Regions from separate parts of the Vibrio sp. T3Y01 genome, predicted to be linked through region 2. Evidence: predicted binding sites of a transcription regulator. Region 2 holds the regulator's gene; each other region holds the start of a gene.

Region 1 (2,276 bases), on a different contig from region 2:
TCTTCCATCTTCAATACGATACCAGCGGTTACGCCCATTTCAGCACAACGCTCTAGCTCAAGTTCACCGTGTTTACGGTTCTCTTCTGTATCGCCTTTCACTTCGTGACGAGGCAGTAGACGACCATGCATGTCACCGTCCAGCGCGCGAATTACTGCGGCAGAAACTACACCTTCAGGTGCGCCGCCGATGCAGTACATTACGTCGACTTCGCTGTCTGGCATACAGGTTAGGATTGATGCTGCTACATCACCGTCTGGCACTGCGAATACACGAACGCCCATCGCTTGCATCTCTGCAATCACTTGGTCGTGACGTGGCTTAGCCAGTGTGGTGACTACTAGCGTGTCGAGTGTTTTACCCAGAGCCTTAGCAATGTTTACTAGGTTTTCTTTTAACGGTAGAGCTAAGTCGATAGCGCCTTTAGCACCAGGACCAACTACTAATTTTTCCATGTACATATCAGGCGCTTTTAGGAAGCTGCCTTTTTCGCCTGCAGCCAATACTGCCAATGCATTTGATTGGCCCATTGCTGTCATGCGTGTCCCTTCAATTGGGTCAACTGCGATGTCGACAGCGTCGCCGCCTACACCTACGTTTTCACCGATATATAGCATAGGTGCATCATCGATTTCGCCTTCACCAATAACAATTTCACCGCTGATTTCGGTTTTGTTTAGTAGGCTACGCATGACTTCTACAGCAGCGCCATCTGCAGCGTTTTTGTCGCCACGGCCAAGCCACTTGTAACCAGCCAGTGCTGCACCTTCTGTGACACGAGAGAATGACATTGCTAAATCGCGTTTCATGCGGACTCCAAAATTTTCAAAGGGGGAATAGAAATTTCGCGGCGGATTTTACCATATCCAAAAGGAAACGTTTGCCTTTTTGCTTTTTGGAGATTGCTTTTGATCAATGAGCAGTGAAAAACCACTAATATTCATCAAAATAATTGGTTTGCGAGTGTGACTGTAAGAATTAACGTCAATATTCGGTAAAAAGCGCTGTTTTTTTCATCGAATGGCGCAAAATATCGAATATATTGAGTGTTTATCCTTGCTCTGCTGAGTAGAATGGGGAAATAAGTGGAGTGAACCTTCACCATCAAATGGATAACTTAAAGGTAGGCCAGAATGTCTTTTGAAGTACTAGAGCAACTAGAAGCAAAAATTCAAACAGCAGTAGATACGATTGCACTTCTTCAAATGGAAGTGGAAGAGCTTAAAGAAGAGAAACAAGCACTAGCAACTGAAGCTGGTGAGCTTAAAGCAAGCCGTCACGAGTTAGAGCAAAAAACTCAGCAGATGCAAGAGGAGCACTCTGCATGGCAAGATCGCATCCGTAACCTTCTTGGTAAAATGGATGAAGTAGAGTAATTCACTCTTCAGATTTAAAAAAACGCCCGCTACTCAGTAGCGGGCGTTTTTGTTTGTGTTCGTGGTTAATGTGAGTGATTTATGCAGAGCTAGAGTTACTCGACCTCTTCTTCATCAGCATCGAGATCAAGTTCAACATCCAAAGGTTCGGCTGAAAGAATAATGCCCGTGTTATCGGCGTAGAGGTAATCTTCCGGTAAGAAGGTCACGCTACCAAAATTAACAGGTACGTCTAGCTCACCGACACCATCTTGGCTTGCTCCAACAGGAATAGAAGCCAGTGCTTGAATGCCTAGGTTCATGTCTTCAAGCTCATCGACTTCGCGAACGCAGCCATACACCACAATACCTTCCCACTCATTGTCTTCGGCAAGTAGGGCCATTTCAGCATCGATTAGCGCTTTACGCAGTGAGCCGCCGCCATCGATTAACAACACACGCCCTAAACCATCTTGCTCTAATACCGAGCGGATCAGAGCGTTGTCTTCAAAGCACTTTAATGTCGTGATTTGTCCTGCGAAAGAGGCTCGTCCACCAAAGTTGCTGAACATTGGCTCCACGACATCAACTTGATCCAAATATATGTCGCACAGTGCTGAAGTGTTGTATTCCATTAGTATACCTTTTGAACAATGAGCTTACTTTGAGTATATCGGTGCTTGATCCCTTTGCAATGATTAGTCTCAATTAACTCAATAGAGTTTGAGCTACGACAACCCCTGCAAACAATAGGTTAGTAACCAGCGAGCATTTCACAATCACCGGCATCATAGGTGCTATTTGAGCGGGTTTTTCGGTTTCCCAAACGGCCTTGCCGTGCTTGTAGACAATCACAATACTCAACAAAAATGGCAGGCTGATCCAGACCGGTTTCTCTTGAATCAGTAGGTAGATAGCAAA
Region 2 (2,276 bases):
TTGTGCCTTTGTCTGCTCGTATGTGCAACTGGTCATTAACAACCAGAGCAAACATAGTGTCATCAGCAAAAAGACCGAATCCACCAAACATTGAGCGTGATTTTATTTTTCCTAGGGGCTCAAATAACTTCATTGAGTCCTTTAGTATCGGTTTATCCATGTTATTTATCTCGGTGTATTTGAACTACGCCACCAAATAAGCAGGTCCGAGAGATTAGCAAAATGTTGCAATTACATTGTCAATAAGCCGTAAATTACTAAATTATTAGTAGTTACTGCATTTTGCCATCGGTAACCCCGCTACCATACCAACGAGTGGTTTAGGCCGGAAGCTTTGCGTCTCACCTTTTCAAGTGATTTGCCCTGTGCGTGACTGATTGAATAGAATAAAGTTTTTGTTGAATGAGGCTCACACTTGTTATTTCAAAGTGTGATACTGCTTCAATTAATGATCTTTATTATATGAAACTAGGTTTATTTTAGTTGCTGATAAAAAAAACGCACCCAAAGGTGCGCTTGATGAAAATAAACTCAATTTATCAGTTAATTTAACGTTTTAACTGTACTACGTTCAACAATTTCTGGGTGCATTTCGAAGACGCGTTTTTCATGGTCTTTGTCTTTAATACGCTCAAGCAGAATTTCGAAGGCGTTCTTACCGACACGGCGCTTCGGTTGGTGAACGGTAGTCAATGGTGGAGAGAAGTACTCAGCCAGTTCGATGTTATCGTAGCCAATGATAGAGATATCTTCAGGGATACGGATGCCTTTCTGCTGTAGGCGGCTCATCAAGCCTAGTGCCATGGTATCGTTGAAGCAGAATACAGCTGTCGGGCGATCTTCCATATCAACAATTTTGTCAGCGGCTAGAACGGCAGTATCACACTCAAAGTTACCTTCGATGATCATGTCGTCATTTGCAGTAATGTTAGCTTCTTCCAAAGCGCGCTTGTAACCAGCGATACGCTCCACACACGCCGCTTTGTCTAAGTGGCCACTTAAACAAGCAATCTTTGAGTGACCGCGGTCGATTAGGTATTTAGTCGCTAGGTAGCCACCTTCTTCAGAGTTATCGATGATCTTATCTGCTTGAGAACTCTCCGGGCCCCAGTCCATGACTACTTTAGGGATGTCAGCGTGACGGTCTAACATCTCTCTCAGTTCTTCAGTTAGGTCTGAACACATAACCAAGATGCCATCTACACGTTTCTCTGCAAGCATTCGAATGTAGTCACGTTGCTTCTCATAGATACCACCCGTGTTACACAGGATCAAAGTGTAACCTTGACGGTAGCAGTAGCTCTCAACACCATCGATAACTTCTGAGAAGAATAGGTTGGTTGATTGAGTCACTAGCATGCCGATGGTTCGTGTTGAATTACACTTCAAACTACGAGCAACAGCACTTGGTGCATAGTTTAATTCGTCTACCGCTTTATTTACTTTTTCTTGAGTCGCTTCTGCAACAAAACGGGTTTTGTTGATTACGTGAGAAACGGTTGTTGTTGATACGCCGGCTAAGCGAGCGACATCTTTTATAGTGGCCATGGTTTTATCCTATTAGAAGCTACTTTCCCCAAAGTACGGAATGAAGTAGCCGTTAAGCTACCTAACTAAGAGCTTAAACGTGTAGGGCTCTTTGGGTACTAAAGTGTTAAAAAACAAAAAACCGCTATTGAGCGGCTTGTCTTAACACCGAAATGCTCTGAAACTTAATAAGCATAGCATTTCGTGAATGTTTCATATTTTATCGTTTGCGGTCACAATTTTAGACTGACTAGAAAATACTCGCAATAAAATTCACCCAGAAATCCGGGTGAATTGTCACATTCTACTGAATTTATTTACCTAGTCATCTAATAAGCTATTCACCAGCCAAATATTGAGTGTCTAATTGACAGAATGCCAGTAGCAGCGATGATACTGATGCATAGAAACCGAACTCATCAACCTCATGACACTTAACCTTGAACTTTGGAATCCAAGTGAGTAGCTGTTGCTCAATAAACTGCTGTTGAACTTCGAACGACTTTTCTAACTCTTCCTCTGATTCTGTTTCATTAGAGCGAATGATTAGGTTACCTAGGAAGTCGAGTTCAATAGCGATGTGGTCTGCTGGTTCTTTTAGATCTTGGTTAACCACTAAGTTGTGCTTAGCCATGATCTCTTCCATCTCTTTTGCTGGCTTATCGTTTAATAGCCCAGTTTCACCGATGTACATCGAAGCGTAGGGAAGGGCACCATGCTTGTCTGTCTTTAGGAATAGGTCACAAAAG
Region 3 (2,276 bases), on a different contig from region 2:
AGCTTAGCGCCTGCCATCATTTTCTCTTTTGCAGCAACATAAGAGTCAACGCCACCTACCCCGATGATCGGCAGTTGGTCACCTAGCTCTTGGTGAAGTTTACGAACTACTTCAGTACTACGAGACTGAACTGGACGTCCACTTAGGCCACCGGCTTCGTCACAGTGTTTCATGCCTTCGACAATTGAACGATCCAATGTCGTGTTTGTTGCGATCACACCATCGATCTTATTTTTGATCAATGATTCGCAAATTTGGCTGATTTCGTCGTCACTTAGATCCGGTGCAATCTTAAGAGCTAGAGGAACATACTTACCATGCTTCTCTTCTAGTTCAGCTTGTTTTGCTTTCAGCTCAGACAGCAAATCATCAAGTGCTTCGCCGTATTGTAGAGAACGTAGCCCTGGTGTGTTTGGTGAAGAGATATTTACCGCAATGTAACCCGCGTATTGATATACCTTCTCCATACAGATCAAGTAGTCTTCTGCGCCCTTTTCAATTGGCGTGTCTTTGTTTTTACCGATGTTGATACCTAAGATGCCGTCGTAGTTTGACTTCTTAACATTCTCAATCAAGTTATCTACACCTAGGTTATTGAAACCCATTCGGTTGATGATACCTTCAGCTTCAACAAGGCGGAATAAACGAGGTTTATCGTTACCCGCTTGCGGACGTGGCGTCACAGTCCCTACTTCTACAAAGCCAAAACCCATCGCGCCAAATGCATCAATACACTCGCCGTTTTTATCTAGGCCAGCCGCAAGGCCAACTGGGTTTTTAAAAGTAAGACCCATGCATTCTACAGGTCGATGAGGTAATTGTTGGCGATACAAAAGATCAATGGGAGTGCCGGTAAAGCGTTTGAAATTTTGAATTGCAAGATCATGTGCCTTTTCGGCATCAAGTTGGAAAAAGCCAGTTCTGGCTAGACGGTAAAGCATTGTGCCTCCGATAGAAAAAAGCCCCGTGTAAACGGGGCGATATTATTTACTTATTTACCCAACTATTCAATCTATTACTGTCTGTAAGGGTAAGATAATCGAGTTTGCTAACGAATGAGCTTCTTTATTAAGCAAACGTTACCGTTATCTAGGCAGTTAGCACTCTTTAATTCACTATCCAGTGAATCGGTTTGAGACATTACGAATTTACGGCTACTCACTTTCCAGGGTAAGCAATCATAACCCGAAACGAAAAAGGCAGACCAAATGGCCTGCCCTTAAATCGTTTTACTTGAGTCTAATCGTTAGTCTTTCGACATGCAGTTTAGATTCAGTAGCATCAATTCGCGCAACGCAACTGAGAACTTAGCAAACTCGTGAACAGAACCTACTTTGAATTCGTTCAGGATACTTTCCCAACGATGTAGAGAAACAGAATTGCTTTCCATCCAATCGTCGAGCGCTTTGATCACATCAAGATCCGAACCACAACCGCAGTTAAGTACTTGACCTGTTAATTGACGTTGTTGCCAATCCAGATCTTCTCTGAATGCAGCGCGTGCCAATGCTTGCCAGTTGTTGTCGACGGCTTGGCCATTGATCTGCTTCAAGAACCAGTGCAGAGACAAACGGTCGCCCAGATTGAAGTAAAGTTTAGACGCTTGTTGTACTGTTTTACCCGTTTCACGAGCCACTGTAGATATATCCAGTGCTGAATACAAGCTAGACAGACGAGCTACTGAATTTGCCAATTCTGCTGTAACGCCTTGGTCAATCCATACTTGCGCCATTGCTTGATGCTCTTCTACTTCTGAAGCAACCAGATTTTCATCCAGTTTCTCAGTAATAGCTACTACATCGCCTTGGTAAAGTTCAACCAGTGCTTTCACTGATTGTTTGCCAGTACGGTTTCTTAGTAACCAGCGTGTTAAACGGCGTAGTGTTCGACGTACATGGTACAGCAACTCATATTGAGCTTCTGAGCTAGAGATATTGTCCAGTTCACGGATGCTCTTAAGCACTTGACCCAAACCGTAGATTTCACGTGATGCCGCGTAAGCATTCGCAATATCGACAATGTTTGCGCCCGTCTCTTCTTGTAGACGAGTGATGAAGTTACAGCCCATTTCGTTAACCATTTGGTTAGCAAGAGCCGTCGCAATGATCTCTGCACGCAGTGGATGGTTATCCATGTGTTGAGAATAGTTACGGCGTAACTCTGTTGGGAAGTATTGCATCAATTGTTGCGCATGGAACTCATCATTCGCAATATCATCACTCACAAGATCTTCTTTTAGAACCATCTTACCGTAAGCAATCAATACTGATAGCTCA

The links. Region 2 encodes PurR, which represses purine synthesis genes. Its sites were predicted from a motif close to TNANGNAAACGTTTNCNTNA; they were not measured.
Region 1: glpX (class II fructose-bisphosphatase) is a predicted target of PurR. The motif match lies at 869-888, and genes of this name have one in related genera.
Region 3: pyrD (quinone-dependent dihydroorotate dehydrogenase) is a predicted target of PurR. The motif match lies at 1,069-1,088, and genes of this name have one in related genera.

Annotation. Positions count from the first base shown of each region.
Region 1 covers NZ_VTXJ01000021.1:26,544-28,819, reverse strand. Annotated here, with positions in the region: gene glpX (class II fructose-bisphosphatase) at 1-809, opposite strand, end outside; gene zapB (cell division protein ZapB) at 1,134-1,376, shown strand; gene rraA (ribonuclease E activity regulator RraA) at 1,472-1,990, opposite strand; gene F0232_RS19240 (1,4-dihydroxy-2-naphthoate polyprenyltransferase) at 2,064-2,276, opposite strand, start outside.
Region 2 covers NZ_VTXJ01000005.1:152,398-154,673, forward strand. Annotated here, with positions in the region: gene F0232_RS07555 (TfoX/Sxy family DNA transformation protein) at 1-160, opposite strand, end outside; cyclic di-GMP riboswitch class I at 288-373, opposite strand; gene purR (HTH-type transcriptional repressor PurR) at 544-1,548, opposite strand; gene torD (molecular chaperone TorD) at 1,865-2,276, opposite strand, start outside.
Region 3 covers NZ_VTXJ01000012.1:39,102-41,377, reverse strand. Annotated here, with positions in the region: gene pyrD (quinone-dependent dihydroorotate dehydrogenase) at 1-941, opposite strand, end outside; gene F0232_RS14335 (NAD-glutamate dehydrogenase) at 1,247-2,276, opposite strand, start outside.